DNA from 2 places in the Streptomyces sp. L500 genome. Region 2 is predicted to be linked to the other one. Evidence: riboswitches for the same ligand, from Rfam matches in the RefSeq annotation. Region 2 holds a riboswitch; the other holds the start of a gene.
The links. A riboswitch is a leader RNA that binds a small molecule or an ion and turns the genes downstream of it on or off. The one in region 2 is predicted to bind cobalamin.

Region 1: it holds a riboswitch for cobalamin, as region 2 does, so the genes downstream of both, ACX9I7_RS14560 (cobalamin biosynthesis protein) here and cobN (cobaltochelatase subunit CobN) in region 2, are expected to answer to the same signal.

The regions. Positions count from the first base shown of each region.
Region 1 covers NZ_JBTOLC010000012.1:137,171-144,905, forward strand. Annotated here, with positions in the region: gene ACX9I7_RS14550 (putative cobaltochelatase) at 1-1,063, opposite strand, end outside; gene ACX9I7_RS14555 (cobyric acid synthase) at 1,063-2,637, opposite strand; gene ACX9I7_RS14560 (cobalamin biosynthesis protein) at 2,646-3,608, opposite strand; cobalamin riboswitch at 3,666-3,785, opposite strand; gene amaP (alkaline shock response membrane anchor protein AmaP) at 3,913-4,509, opposite strand; gene ACX9I7_RS14570 (DUF6286 domain-containing protein) at 4,553-5,170, opposite strand; gene ACX9I7_RS14575 (Asp23/Gls24 family envelope stress response protein) at 5,167-5,523, opposite strand; gene ACX9I7_RS14580 (hypothetical protein) at 5,527-5,727, opposite strand; gene ACX9I7_RS14585 (Asp23/Gls24 family envelope stress response protein) at 5,738-6,214, opposite strand; gene ACX9I7_RS14590 (enoyl-CoA hydratase/isomerase family protein) at 6,339-7,130, opposite strand; gene ACX9I7_RS14595 (helix-turn-helix domain-containing protein) at 7,247-7,468, opposite strand.
Region 2 covers NZ_JBTOLC010000009.1:83,126-90,860, reverse strand. Annotated here, with positions in the region: gene rox (rifampin monooxygenase) at 1-1,253, shown strand, start outside; gene cobN (cobaltochelatase subunit CobN) at 1,323-5,006, opposite strand; cobalamin riboswitch at 5,040-5,171, opposite strand; gene ACX9I7_RS11890 (cobalamin biosynthesis protein CobG) at 5,264-6,607, shown strand; gene ACX9I7_RS11885 (precorrin-8X methylmutase) at 6,655-7,308, shown strand; gene ACX9I7_RS11880 (precorrin-2 C(20)-methyltransferase) at 7,305-7,735, shown strand, end outside.

The sequences.
Region 1 (7,735 bases), on a different contig from region 2:
CAGGACCGTCCGGCTCCGGTTCCGGCTCGGGCTCCTCGTCCTCGAACCCGGCGAGGATCTCGTCCAGCCTGTCCTCGTCCAGACCGGGCGCGTCGAAGGGGTTCCGGCGGCGCCGGTGGGGCAGCGACAGCAGTGCCGCCTGTCGTACGTCCGCCGTCGTGACATCCGTTCGCCCCGCCCACGCGGCCAGCGCGGCAGAGGTGCGCGCTGTCACGATGTCCGCGCGCATCCCGTCCACCTCGAACCCGGCGCACACCGCCGCGATCCGGCGCAGCGCGCCGTCCCCGAGCCGTACGCCCGGCAGCAGCGCCCGCGCGGCCGCGATGCGCTCGCGCAGCGCGTCCTCCTCCGGCGCCCACTTGGCGGCGAAGGCCGCCGGGTCCTCGTCGAAGGCGAGACGTCGGCGCACGACCTCGACGCGCTCCTCGGTCTCGCGCGAGGCCGCGACCTCGACGGTCAGCCCGAAGCGGTCGAGGAGCTGCGGGCGCAGCTCGCCCTCCTCGGGGTTCATGGTGCCCACGAGGAGGAAGCGGGAGGCGTGGCGCACGGAGACGCCCTCGCGCTCGACGGAGGAGACACCGGTCGCCGCCGCGTCCAGCAGGCTGTCCACGAGGTGGTCGCCCAGCAGGTTGACCTCGTCGACGTAGAGCACGCCCCGGTGCGCGGCGGCCAGCAGGCCGGGCTCGAACGCCTTGACGCCCTCGCCCAGCGCCCGCTCGATGTCGAGCGAGCCGACGAGGCGGTCCTCGGACGCGCCGACGGGCAGCTCGACCATCCGCGCCGGGCGGGCCGCACCGGCATCGTCCGCGTCGCCGCCCGCGTGGGGACCGTCCGGGCAGTGGGGGTCCGGGGCCGCCGGGTCGCAGGAGAACCGGCAGCCCGTGACGGTCACGACCTCGGGCAGCAGCGCCGCCAGGGCCCGGACGGTGGTGGTCTTCGCGGTGCCCTTCTCGCCGCGCACGAGGACGCCGCCGATCGACGGCGAGATCGCGTTGAGCAGGAGGCCCAGCCGCATGTCGTCCATGCCGACGATCGCGGTGAACGGATAGGTGGACGAGGACATCAGCGGTTGCCTCCCTGGAGGGAACGGGTCAGTGGCGGCGCCCCGGGCGGTATGAACGGCAGTCCGCCCGGCACCCCGTCCTCGATCAGGCGCAGCAGCGCGTCCGTGTCCGCGTGCTCCTCGACGAGGTCGCCCAGCCGGTCGAGCTGCTCCTCCCGCAGCGCCCCGAACGACGTGTCGGGCGCGGGGACGAACGCCCGTCCGGCCGCTTCCGCGACCCGGCGCAGGAACGCCCGGCGGAAGCCGTCGCTCTCCAGCGAGCCGTGCCAGTGCGTGCCCCACACCGCGCCCACCCGGCACCCGTCGAGGAACGGCTCGTCCCCGCCCAGCACCTCGGCCACGCCGTGGTGGATCTCGTAGCCCTCCACGTGCTCGCCCAGGGCCTCGCCGACCGGCCGGGCCAGGGTCTTCTCCACCGCGAACCGCACGCGCACCGGCAGCAGGCCCAGGCCCTCGACCGTGCCCGCCTTCGACTCGACGTCGTCGTCGATCCGCTCGCCCAGCAGCTGGAAGCCGCCGCAGACGCCCAGCACCGGGCGGCCCTCCGCCGCCCGCCGCGCGAGGGCGTCGGCGAGCCCGCGTTCGCGCAGCCACGCGAGCGCCCGTACCGTGCCGCGCGTGCCGGGTACGACGACCAGGTCGGCGTCGGCGAGCTCCTCGGGGCGGTCCACGAACCGCACGACGACGCCGGGTTCGGCGGCCAGCGCGTCGACGTCCGTGAAGTTCGACATCAGCGGCACCGCGCACACGGCGACCCGCAGGACGTCCGCGCCGTGCGGCGGGGCGACCACGGACTCGCGGACCGCGCCGCGCAGGGACACCCGCAGGCCGTCCTCCTCGTCGATGCCCAGGCCGTGGGCGAACGGCAGCACGCCGAACGTCCGCCGGCCCGTCAGGTCGCGCAGCATCTCCAGCCCAGGCTCCAGCAGGCTCACGTCGCCCCGGAACTTGTTGACCACGTAGCCCGCTATCAGCTCCTGGTCCTCGGGGGAGAGCAGCGCTGTCGTACCGAAGAAGGAGGCGAAGACGCCGCCCCGGTCGATATCGCCGACGACGACCACGGGCAGGCGCGCGGCGCGGGCGATGCCCATGTTGACGATGTCGGAGCGGCGCAGGTTGATCTCGGCGGGGCTGCCGGCGCCCTCGCAGATCACGGCGTCGTGGGTGCGCCGCAGCTCGGCCAGGCACTCCGTCACCGTGCCGAACAGCTGCTCCTGGCGTCCCGCGTGGTAGCCGCGGGCGCTGAGTTCGCCCACCGGCTTGCCCATGAGGACGACCTGGCTGCTGCGGTCGCTGCCGGGCTTGAGCAGCACCGGGTTCATGAGCGCGCTCGGCTCGACGCGGGCGGCGGCGGCCTGCATCGCCTGCGCGCGCCCTATCTCCGCGCCGTCGCGCGTCACGAAGGAGTTGAGGGACATGTTCTGCGCCTTGAACGGCGCGACCTTGACGCCCTTGCGGACCAGCCAGCGGCAGATGCCGGCCGTGACCACGCTCTTGCCCGCGTCCGAGGTGGTCCCGGCCACCAGCAGGCCCCCGCCCGGCGGGCCCGTGCGCCCGCTCCTGTCGGCTGTCACCGAGACTGTCACCGATTCCTCCCCGCGTTCCTGAACAGGCTGCCCACCGTACGGGCCGTGACCGCCGTCCCCAGGGCCAGCAGCGACACCCGGCGCGAGAGCCGGACCGCGCGCTCGATGTCCGCCGTCCGCACCGGACGGTTCTCCTCGCCCAGCACCGGGCGGTGCTCGACGCGCCCCGCGTAGGCGAGGGTGCCGCCGAGCCGTACGCCCAGGGCCCCGGCGAAGGCGGCCTCGACCGGCCCGGCGTTGGGGCTGGGGTGGCGGGAGGCGTCGCGCCGGGCCACGCGCAGCGCGCCGCGCGGGTCGGGCCCGGCGAGGACCGTGAGCGCGGCGGTCAGCCGGGCGCCCGGCCAGCCGACGACGTCGTCGAGCCGGGCCGACGCCCAGCCGAACCGCCGCAGCCGGGGCGACTTGTGACCCACCATGGCGTCCAGGGTGTTGACCGCCCGGAAGCCCACGAGCCCGGGCACGCCCCCCAGGGCGCCCCAGACGAGGGCGCCCACGACGGCGTCGGAGGTGTTCTCGGCGACGGACTCCACCACGGCCCGGGCGATCTGCTGCGCGTCCAGCGCCTGCGGGTCGCGGCCGCACAGGTGCGGCAGCCGCTCCCGGGCGACCTCCACGTCCCCGGCGGCCAGCGCGCCGCCGATGGCCCGGGCCTCCCGGCCCAGGGACGTGCCGCCCAGGACGGACCAGGTGGCGGCGGCGGTCAGCGCGATCTCGGCCGCGCGGTGGCCTCGCGCGGCGCGGGCCAGCAGCCCGGCCCCGGCGGCCGCGCCACCGGCGCAGACGAGGGCGTGGAGCGTGCCGTACCCCCGGTGGTCGCGCCACAGCCGGCGTTCGACGGCCTGCGCGGCCCGGCCGAACGCGGCGACGGGATGGCCGCGGCGGGGGTCGCCGAGGAGCAGGTCGCAGGCGAACCCGAGGGCGGCGCCGTACGCGAAGGAGAAGCGATCGCGGCCGGGCATGGCGAAGCGGTGTCCTCACTCAGGGTCCGCGCCCTGGCTCGACGTGACGGCGACCAGAGTCTCCTGGCTCCCGGATCCGCGCCGCCCCCGGCCTTCCGGCTCGCGCCGTGGCCATCGGTTGGGGGGACACTCCCCGGTGACAGTGGCGGGACCGCGCCGGATTCGCACCGGCTTCCTCTGCTGTCGCCGTTTGGCTCCGGAAGTCCACCACGCGGTGGGAAGGGGCGTCAACTCGCCCTGACCTGCGCCCCCGCCGTCGCCACGGGGGAGAAGCACCGACGGCGGCGAGCGGGGCGGAGCCCCGTCACCCCACCCGTTCCGCCCGGTGCCGCACGGCCCGCAACCGCACCTCCGTCGGGAGGCGCGTCAGCCCGGCCGACACCCGCGCGTGGCGCAGGACTTCCTCGCGCAGCCGCGCCAACGCCACCCCCGGTGCCCCGCGCGCCCCCAGTGTCAGGACGATCCGTGCCCGGGGCGCCGTCCGGCGTCCCGACAGTACGACGGCCGCCCGTTCCACCCCCGGCAGCTCCTCGGCCTCCGCCTCCATCACTTCCTCCAGCGCCCGCCCCCGCACCGACGCCACCTCTCCGCCGCCGCTGTGGACCACCACCTCGCGCAGCCGGCCCCGGCGGGCCTGGGCCGAGAGCCACCACGCGGACAGCAGGACGACGACGGCCAGGACGGCGACGACCGCCGGCCACCACCATCCCCTGCCGCGCCACCTCCGCAGGTCCGCGGTGGGCAGCAGCACGTCGTCCGGGCCGGTGAACGGCCAGGCCGACGGCAGTTCGAAGCCCCAGTGGCGCGGCAGGTCCAGCGCGCCGATCAGCACGGCGGCGCCGAGCGCCACCAGCAGCGCTCCGGCGAGCCCGGTCAGCAGCCGGTTGACGATCCTCAGCATCGCGAGAACCACCCCGGGCACTGCGAGAACCACCCCACCCCGGTCACCTCTTCGCAGGGCGTCGTACGTGCACGGACAGGGACGGCTCCCGGGCGAGCCCCAACTCCCGGACGCCCTCGGCCAGTACGGTGTTCACGTCCGTCCGTACCTCGTCCAGGTCCCGGAAGTGGGAGCGGGCCCGGGCGCGGACCACGCGCCGGCCCACGTCGACGCGGACGGCCTGGACGCCGGGGACCTCCATCACCCGGTCGCGCAGCACCAGGGCCGCCGCCCCGCGCTCCAGCCCGGCGTGGACCCCGTCGTCGCCCGCGCCCTCCGCGCGGCGCATCGGCAGCACTCCGCGCAGGCCCGGGGTGAGGGCGAGGACGAGCAGCCAGCAGCCGGCGAGGACGGCCACCACCGCGCCGGCGACCACCAGTCCGTCACCGAGGTGACGGGTCGCCAGCTCATGGGCCAGGTGCCGGCGCCAGGCCATGGCGGGGCGGCCGGCGCGGACGGCGGCGACGTCGTAGAGGAAGAGCCCGGCGACGGTCAGGGTCACCGCCGCGACCAGCGTGGCGGGCAGCCTGCGCGGGGAACGGAAGCGGGGGACGCGGCCGCCCCCGACGGCCCGGGGCGCCTCCTCCTCGGCCGTCTTCTCCAGTGACACGGGACCGCTCATCGCACCCGCACCCCCGACAGCCGGCCGGTGTGCGCGGAGTGCAGCCGCTCGACCGTGATCAGCACCTCGGGCACCTCCATGCCCGTCAGTTCCCCGACGCGCTCGGCGATCCGCTCGCGCACGGCGCGGCAGCGGGCGCCGATGTCGGCGGGGTAGTCCAGCTCCACGAGGACCCGCACCCGGGCGGAGCCGTCATGGACGACGACGCTGGCGCGCGGGGGCGCGTGGTCCTCGGCGGGGGCCGTGGCGCCCAGCGCCTCCAGGGCCGCCCGGGAGGCGATCTTCGCGACGACACGGTCGGCGATCCGGGTGGCGCCGCGCTCGGCGGGCACCACCGCGCGTCCTCCCCCCACGCCCTACCTCCCGTGCCGGTCGCGGTCGCGCGGGCGCAGCAGCCGGGAGAACTCGCCCGGCTCCACATCGCCGTCCAGGAGCCGCCCGCCCACGAAGCCCACGATGCCCAGCGCCGCGACCAGCAGAAAGGCGCCGAACCCTCCGAAGTAGCCGGCGAATCCGAGAGCCATGCCGGCGATCATGCCGGCCACGGCCATGCTCATCACGCGCTCCTCACTGGAGCCTGGGCTCCGGCTCTTCCTCTTCCTCGTCCGGCAGCTTGACGTCGGTCACGGCGATGTTGACCTCGACGACCTCCAGGCCCGCCATCCGTTCCACCGCCGAGATGACGTTTTCCCGCACCGCGTGGGCGACATCCGCGATGGCGACGCCGTACACCACGACGATCTCCAGATCGAGGGCCGTCTGGACCTCGCCGACCTCCGCCTTCACCCCCCGGGCGACGGACCGTCCGCCGGGCACCCGGTCGCGGACGGCCCCGAAGGTGCGGGACAGTCCGCTGCCCAGGGCGTGGACGCCGACCACGTCGCGGGCCGCGAGCCCGGCGATCTTCTCCACGACGCCGTCGGCGATGGTGGTGCGGCCCCGCTCGGCGGGAGCGGGCAGCTCCCTGCCCGGGCCGGGGTGCCGGCTCGGGGCGGGTCCGGACTTCTGACCGGTCTGGTGGGGCTGACTCGATGTGTCGGTCATCGGCGCTCGCCTCTCTTCCCGTCACTAGCCACCATAGGCGGGGTCGCCGCGTCCCGCTCGGGTGACGGTGGGCGAGTCCGGGTCGCCGCCGGTCAGCGGGACGGGGTGCGCGAGGCGCGCGTCGTCACTCCCCGAGGCCCGCGAGGTCGCGCAGCCGGCGCGCCTGCGCCGCGCGCTCCGCGACGCGCTGCTCCTCGTACGTACGGCCGAGCGCGCCGCGCAGCAGGGCCTTGGTCTCGACGACCGCGTCGCGCGGGGCCGCCAGCAGGGCGGCGGTGAGGTCGGCGGTGGCGGCGGGGAGCTCCGCGAGGGGGACGACCACATTGGCCAGGCCGATGCGCTCGGCCTCGGCGGCGTGGACGAAGCGGCCCGTGGCGCAGATCTCCAGCGCCCGGGCGTAGCCCACCAGCGACACCAGCGGGTGAGTGCCCGTCAGATCGGGCACCAGGCCCAGGCTGGTCTCGCGCATGGCGAACTGCGCGTCCTCGGCACAGACGCGCAGGTCGCAGGCGAGGGCGAGCTGGAAGCCCGCGCCGATGGCATGGCCCTGCACGGCGGCTATGGAGACGACGTCGGCGCGCCGCCACCAGGTGAACGCCTCCTGGTACGCGGCGATCTCGGCGTCCAGCGCCTCGTCGCCGCCGCGTGCCAGATCCAGGAAGGACGGCTCGCCGTCGAAGCCCTCGGGCGTGAACGCCTGCCGGTCGAGGCCGGCGGAGAAGGACTTGCCCTCGCCCTGGAGCACCACGACCCGCACGGTGCCCGGCAGCCGCCGTCCCGCCTCGGTCAGCGCCCGCCAGAGCGCGGGCGACTGAGCGTTGCGCTTGGCGGGGTTGGTGAGGGTGACGGTGGCCACCGCGTCATCGACGGTGAGCCGTACGCCGTCCTGGTCGAGCAAGGTGTCGCTGGCAGTCATGGGGGCCTCCGTATTGCCCGCAGTCATCTTGGTTGACTGCACAGTAACCACCCGGACGGCCGGTCGGCCGACCGGGTGGGACTGTCCTGACCGCTGTTCTCACAAGGTGCGCGGCGTCAGGCCGAGGCGGCCTTCTTGCCGCGCGTCGCTCCACCGCGGCCCCGCAGGACCACGCCGGATTCGCTGAGCATCCGGTGGACGAAGCCATAGGAGCGACCGGTCTCTTCGGCCAGCGCCCTGATGCTCGCACCGGAGTCGTACTTCTTCTTCAGGTCTGCCGCGAGCTTTTCGCGCGCGGCGCCGGTCACCCGGCTGCCCTTCTTCAGAGTCTCGGCCACCCGTGCCTCCTCATGGGAGATGCGCCTCTTGTCTCTCATGATCACCCCTAGGCGGCCTCCTGGCCACCCATTCGGCAAGGTCCATAAGAAGTCCAAGGGAACGGACGTCCGTGTTTTCCGGCCGCGACAGGCCCTGGAGCAGGCAATTCCACATGATCCGGCTCGTACGGCCGTACGGGTGGCGGGACGAATCGGCAGGTCAGGGAGGGCCCCGCCACGCGCGGCGCGAACGGCGCCCGGCATCCCGCACAGCGCGTGCGCCGGAGC
Region 2 (7,735 bases):
GCGGCTTCTTCGCCGGCATCGGCAAGCCGTGGCCGGCGGGGATGGACACCGCGCATCCGTACGTCCTCGGCATCCCGCAGACCGTCACCGACCGCCTGCTGGAGGAGCACGCCACCGCGGCCGGCGCCGAGATCCGGCGCGGCTGCGAGCTCGTCGGGCTGAGCCAGGACGACGAAGGGGTGACGGTCGAACTGGCGAATGGGGGCACCCCCGCCAATGAGGGCGTAGCCGGCGGGGGAGGCACACGGCTGCGCTCCCGTTACCTCGTCGGCTGCGACGGCGGCCGCAGCACGGTCCGCAAGCTCGCCGGCATCGCCTTCCCCGGCGAGCCCAGCAGGGTGGAGACGCTGATAGGCGAGATGGAGCTCACCACGCCGATGGAGGAGCTGACGGCCGTGATGGCCGAAGTCCGCAAGACCCAGCAGCGGTTCGGCGCCATGCCGCTGGGGGACGGGACGTTCCGCGTCATCGTGCCCGCCGAGGGGGTGGCCGAGGACCGGACGGTCCCGCCGACCCTGGAGGAGTTCCAGCTGCGGCTGCGGGCGACCGCCGGGACCGACTTCGGTGTGCACTCGCCGCGCTGGCTCTCCCGGTTCGGCGACGCCACCCGGCAGGCCGAGCGCTACCGCGCGGGCCGGGTGCTGCTGGCCGGCGACGCCGCGCACATCCACCCGCCGACCGGCGGGCAGGGCCTCAACCTCGGCGTCCAGGACGCGTTCAACCTCGGCTGGAAGCTCGCCGCCGAGGTGGCCGGCTGGGCCCCCGAGGGGCTGCTGGACACCTACCACGCCGAACGCCACCCGGTGGGCGCCGACGTGCTGGACAACACCCGCGCGCAGATGCTGCTGATGTCCACCGACGCGGGCGGCCGGTCCGTGCGGCGGCTGGTGTCGGAGCTGATGGACTTCGAGGAGGTGAACCGGTACCTGATCGAGAAGATCACGGCGGTCGGGGTCCGCTACGACTTCGGCGAGGGCCACGAGCTGCTCGGCAAGCGGATGCGGGACGTGCGGCTGAAGAACGGCCGCCTGTACGAGCTGACGCGCGGCGGCCGCGGTCTGCTGCTCGACCAGACCGGCCGGCTCTCGGTGGCGGGCTGGGCGGACCGGGTCGACCACGTCGTCGACGTCAGCGAGGAACTGGACGCGCCCGCCGTGCTGCTGCGGCCGGACGGCCACGTGGCATGGGCCGGTGACGACCAGGACGACCTGCTCGCCCACCTGCCCGAGTGGTTCGGCGCGCCCGTCGGCTGAGCGCACGGTCGGCGCGCGGTTCCGGCCCGGGTGCTCCGGGCCGGAACCGGCCTGCTCCGGCCCGCCGGCTCAGTCGTCGCCGCCCTCCAGGTTCCCTTCCGTCTCCAGGAACAGCTGCCGCAGCGCCTCCAGCGTCTCCGCGTCCGGCTTGGCCCACATGCCGCGGCTCTCGGCCTCCAGGAGTCGCTCGGCGATGCCGTGGAGGGCCCAGGGGTTGGCCTCCTCCAGGAAGGCCCGGTTCTCCGGGTCCAGGGCGTAGGTCTGGGCGAGCTTGTCGTACATCCAGTCGGGGACGACGCCCGTGGTGGCGTCGTAGCCGAAGAGGTAGTCGACGGTGGCGGCGAGTTCGAAGGCGCCCTTGTAGCCGTGGCGGCGCATCGCCTCGATCCAGCGGGGGTTGACCACCCGGGCGCGGAAGACGCGGGACGTCTCCTCGACGAGGGTGCGGGTGCGGACCGTCTCGGGGCGGGTGGAGTCGCCGATGTACGCGGCGGGGGCCGTGCCCTTGAGGGCCTTCACCGTGGCGACCATGCCGCCGTGGTACTGGAAGTAGTCGTCGGAGTCGGCGATGTCGTGCTCGCGGGTGTCGGTGTTCTTCGCCGCGACCGCGATGCGCTTGTAGGCCGTCTCCATCTCCTCGCGGGCCGGGCGGCCCTCCAGGCCCCGGCCGTAGGCGTAGCCGCCCCAGACCGTGTAGACCTCGGCCAGGTCCGCGTCGGTGCGCCAGTCGCGGCTGTCGATGAGCTGGAGCAGGCCCGCGCCGTACGTGCCCGGGCGGGAGCCGAAGATCCGGGTGGTGGCGCGGCGTTCGTCGCCGTGGGCGGCGAGGTCGGCCTGGGCGTGGGCGCGGACGAAGTTCCGGTCGTGCGGCTCGTCGAGGCCGGCGGCGAGCCGTACGGCGTCGTCCAGCAGGCCGATGACGTGCGGGAACGCGTCGCGGAAGAAGCCGCTGATGCGCAGCGTGACGTCGACGCGGGGGCGGCCCAGCTCCTCCGGCGGGATGGGTTCCAGGCCCGTGACGCGGCGCGACGCCTCGTCCCAGACCGGGCGGACGCCCAGCAGCGCCAGCGCCTCGGCCACGTCGTCGCCCGCCGTGCGCATCGCGCTCGTGCCCCACAGGGACAGGCCCACGGACTCCGGCCACTCGCCGTTGTCCGTGCGGTAGCGCTCCAGGAGGGAGTCCGCGAGGGCCTGGCCGGTCTCCCAGGCGAGGCGGCTGGGGACGGCCTTGGGGTCGACGGAGTAGAAGTTGCGGCCGGTGGGGAGGACGTTGACCAGCCCGCGGAGCGGGGAGCCGGAGGGGCCTGCCGGGACGAAGCCGCCCGCCAACGCCTTGACGGCGTTGTCGAGTTCGGCCGTGGTACCGGCCAGGCGCGGGACGACCTCGCGGGCCGCGAAGTCCAGGACGGCCGACACCGGATCGGTGCCCGGCACCGTGGGTTGTGCCCGCCCTCCCCCAAGCTCTCGGCTTCGCTCGAGCAGGGGGGACCCCCATCGCCCTGCGGGACGATTGCCCACAACGGTCGGGATGGCGGCCGGGTCCCAGTTCGCCGCCTCCATCGCCTCGACCAGCGCGCGGGCTTCCGCCTCCGCCTCGTCGGCCGTCGTGCGGGTCGCCGCCGACTCGTCCAGGCCCAGGGCTTCGCGGAGGCCCGGCAGGGCCGTCGTGCCGCCCCAGATCTGGCGGGCACGGAGGATCGACAGGACGAGGTTCACCCGCGCCTCACCCGTGGGCGCGCCGCCCAGCACGTGGAGGCCGTCGCGGATCTGGGCGTCCTTCACCTCGCAGAGCCAGCCGTCGACGTGCAGGAGGAAGTCGTCGAAGCCGTCGTCGTCCGGGCGCTCCTCCATGCCCAGGTCGTGGTCGAGCCGGGCGGCCTGGATGAGCGTCCAGATCTGGGCGCGGATCGCGGGGAGCTTGGCCGGGTCCATCGAGGAGATCTGCGCGTACTCGTCGAGGAGCTGCTCCAGGCGCGCGATGTCGCCGTAGGAGTCGGCGCGGGCCATGGGCGGCACGAGGTGGTCGACGAGCGTGGCGTGGGCGCGGCGCTTGGCCTGGGTGCCCTCGCCGGGGTCGTTGACGAGGAACGGGTAGACCAGCGGCAGGTCGCCGAGGGCCGCGTCGGGGCCGCAGGCGGCGGACAGGCCGGCGTTCTTGCCGGGCAGCCACTCCAGGTTGCCGTGCTTGCCCAGGTGGACCATCGCGTCGGCGCCGAAGCCGCCGTCCTCTCGCGAGGCGGCGATCCAGCGGTAGGCGGCGAGGTAGTGGTGCGAGGGCGGCAGGTCGGGGTCGTGGTAGATGGCGATGGGGTTCTCGCCGAAGCCGCGCGGCGGCTGGATGAGGATCAGCAGGTTGCCGCGGCGCAGGGCGGCGAGGACGATGTCGCCCTCGGGGTTGCGGCTGCGGTCGACGAACATCTCGCCGGGCGCCGGGCCCCAGTGCTCCTCGACGGCCTCGCGCAGCTCGGCGGGGAGCCGGTCGTACCAGCGCTTGTAGTCGGCGGCCGGGATGCGGACGGGGTTGCGGGCCAGCTGCTCCTCCGTCAGCCAGTCCTGGTCGTGGCCGCCCGCCTCGATGAGGGCGTAGATGAGCTCGTCGCCGTCGCCGGACGCGAGGCCGGGGACCTCCTCGTCGCCGAAGTCGTAGCCCTCCTCGCGCAGCCGGCGCAGCAGGGCGACGGCGCTGGCGGGGGTGTCGAGGCCGACGGCGTTGCCGATGCGGGAGTGCTTGGTGGGGTACGCGGAGAGGACGAGCGCCAGCCGCTTCTCGGCGGCGGGGATGTGGCGGAGGCGGGCGTGGCGCACGGCGATTCCGGCGACGCGGGCGGCGCGCTCGGGGTCGGGGACGTACGCGGGCAGGCCGTCCGCGTCGATCTCCTTGAAGGAGAAGGGGACGGTGATGATGCGGCCGTCGAACTCGGGCACGGCGACCTGGGTGGCGGAGTCGAGCGGGGAGAGCCCCTCGTCGTTCTCCGCCCATGCCTCCCGGGTGCCGGTCAGGCAGAGGGCCTGGAGGATGGGCACGTCGAGGGCGGCGAGCGCGCCGGCGTCCCAGGACTCGTCGTCGCCTCCGGCGGAGGCGTCGGCGGGCCGGGTGCCGCCGGCGGCGAGGACGGTGGTGACGATCGCGTCGGCGTCGCGCAGGGCGTCGATCAGCTCGGGCTCGGGGGCGCGCAGCGAGGCCACGTACAGGGGGAGGGCGCGGCCGCCGGCCCGCTCGATCTGTTCGCACAGCGCCTCGATGAAGGCGGTGTTGCCGCTCATGTGGTGGGCGCGGTAGTAGAGCACGGCGACGAGCGGGCCGGACGCGCCGGGCTCGGGCGTGCGCTCCAGCGCGCCCCACGCGGGGGCGGCGGCCGGCGGCTCGAAGCCGTGGCCGGTGAGCAGCACGGTGTCGGAGAGGAAGCGGGCCAGCTGTTCGAGGTTGGCGGGGCCGCCGTGGGCGAGGTAGGCGTGGGCCTCGGCGGCGATGCCGACGGGGACGGTGGACGCCTCCATCAGCTGGGCGTCGGGGGCCTGTTCGCCGGTGAGGACGACGACGGGGCGCGGGCCGGCCAGCAGCTGGTCGAGCCCCTCCTCCCAGGCGCGCAGCCCGCCGAGGAGGCGCACGACGACGAGGTCGGTGCCGTCCAGCAGGGCCGGGAGGTCGTCGAGGGCGAGCCGGGCGGGGTTGGCGAGCCGGTAGGGGACCGGACCGCCGGCCGCTCGGGCGCTGAGCAGGTCGGTGTCGGACGTCGACAGGAGCAGGATCACAGCATGCCTTCCTCGGGGTCCGCGCCCCGGGCGGTGGGAGGACGGCGGGAGTTCCTGACTCACCGCGGCCGCGCGCTCGCGCTGCCGGGCACACAGTGGCGGGACCGTGCCGGGATCACACCGGCTTCCTCCCCTGTCGCCGTCGCTGGCGAGAGTCATAGTAGCCAGGACGTTCCTTCCGGGGGCTCTGCCCCCGGACCCCCGCTCCTCAAACGCCGGAGGGGCTGACTTCTTCCCCCGTCGGTATGCTCGCCGCCATGTCCACTCCCCCCGAACCCCCTGGTCGCGAGCGCGGCGACGCCTGCCCCGGCGCGCTGCGGCTGCACACGGCGGATGACGGGGCGCTGGCCCGCGTGCGCCTGCCCGGCGGGCTGCTGACAGCACGTCAGGCCGACGTACTCGCCGACCTCGCCGACGACTTGTCCGACGGCCGCCTCGACCTCACCTCCCGTGGCAACGTCCAGCTGCGCGCCCTTCCCGACGGCTGCGGCGCCGCCCTGGGCGCCCGGCTGCGCGAGGCCGGGCTGCTGCCCTCGGACCGGCACGACCGCATCCGCAATGTCGCGGCCTCCCCCCTGTCCGGCCTGGACGGAAAGGGCTTCACGGACATTCGGCCCTGGGTGCGGGAACTCGACGGCCTGCTCTGCTCGTCGGACGAGCTCACGGACCTCTCGGGCCGTTTCCTCTTCGGACTCGACGACGGCCGGGGCGACATCGCCGCCCTCGCACCCGATGTGACATTGATCGCAACCGAGGGCGGCCACCAGGCCCTCCTGTGCTTCGGCCCCGGCCCCGACGCCCTGCGCGTCGCCGCCGAGGACGCGCCGCGCGCGGCGGTTCTGGCGGCCCGTGAGTTCCTGGCGGCGCTGCGCGAGAACGGCGGCAAGGCGTGGCGCGTCCACGAACTGGCCCCCGCGCTGCGGCCGCGCCCGGAGCGGCTCGCGGACCGGCTGGCGGCGGCCGGCATCGGCTCCGCGCCCGCGCCGAGCGCCACGCTCCCCCTCGGTGCCCCGGCCGCCCCCGGAGCGGTTCAGGGTCCCGGGGGGCGGTGGGCCCTGTCGGTGGCCGCGCCCCTGGGCCGGCTGACCTCCGCCCAGTGGCGGCTCCTCGCCCGGACGGCCGGTCAGGACGGCGACGGTGAACTCCGGGTGACGCCCTGGCGCGGCGTCGTCGTCCCCGGGCTCACCGCCCCGGTGGCCGCCGCGCGCCTCGCCGGACTCGGGGACGCGGGACTGGTCGTCTCCGCCGCCTCCCCCTGGCACGGCGCGGGCGCCTGCACCGGCCGACCGGGGTGCGTCAAGTCCCTCGCGGATGTACGGGCCGACGCGGCCGCCTCCCTGGCGGCCGCGCGCCCTGGCGGGCCCGGGACGCTGCCCGTGTACTGGTCCGGGTGCGAGCGGCGCTGCGGCCACCCCGGCGGCCGGTGGGTCGACGTCCTGGCGACCGGCGACGGCTACCGGGTCGCCGTGCGGCACGGGGCGGAAGAGGCGACGGTCGCCGTGGCCGCCCGTTCAGGCACGGCGGAGGCCGTGACGGCGGCACGAAACCCGACCCCCACGACGACGCCGGCCACGACGACGACCGACGGCCCGCGCGGCTGAGCGCACCGCGGCGGCGGCCGACCCAACACAGAGCAGAACCCAGCGACATGCATCACCCAGCGAGCGAGGGCACAGTGTTCGACTACGACAAGGACGGCGCGTCCATCTACCGCCAGTCCTTCGCCACCATCCGCGCCGAGGCGGACCTCGGCGGGCTGCCGCCCGACGTCAGCCGGGTCGCGGTCCGCATGATCCACGCCTGCGGCATGACCGACCTGGTCCAGGACCTCGCGTACTCGCCGGGGGTCGTGGCCCGGGCCCGCGAGGCGCTGCTCGCGGGCGCGCCGATCCTGTGCGACGCGAACATGGTCGCCAGCGGCGTCACCCGCAAGCGGCTGCCCGCGGACAACGAGGTGGTGTGCACCCTCGCCGACCCCGCCGTGCCGGAGCTGGCGCGGCGCATGGGCACGACCCGCAGCGCGGCGGCGCTGGAGCTGTGGCGCGACAGGATGGGGGGCGCGGTGGTCGCGGTGGGCAACGCCCCCACGGCGCTGTTCCGCCTCCTGGAGATGATCCAGGAGGGCGCGCCGCGCCCGGCCGCCGTGCTGGGCATCCCGGTCGGCTTCATCGGCGCGGCGGAGTCGAAGGACGCGCTGGCCGAGAGCCCGCTGGGGCTGGAGTATCTGGTGGTGCGGGGCCGGCGCGGCGGCAGCGCCATGGCCGCGGCCGCGATCAACGCGATAGCGAGCGAGGAAGAGTGAACGAGAAGACCGTGCCCACGCCGGTTCCCCCGTCGGCGCCCACGCCCACCGGCCGGCTGTACGGGGTGGGGCTGGGGCCCGGCGACCCCTCGCTGCTGACCGTCCGGGCCGTCGAGGTCATCGCGTCGGCGGACGTCGTCGCCTACCACAGCGCCCGGCACGGGCGCAGCATCGCGCGTTCCATCGCGGAACGCCATCTGCGCCCCGGCCAGATCGAGGAACCGCTGGTCTATCCGGTGACGACGGAGGCCACCGACCACCCCGGCGGCTACCGGGGCGCGCTGGAGGAGTTCTACGAGGAGGCGGCGGCCCGGCTCGCCGCGCACCTGGACGCCGGGCGCGTGGTGGCGGTCCTCGCCGAGGGCGACCCGTTCTTCTACAGCTCGTACCAGCACATGCACAAGCGGCTGGCGCACCGCTATCCGAC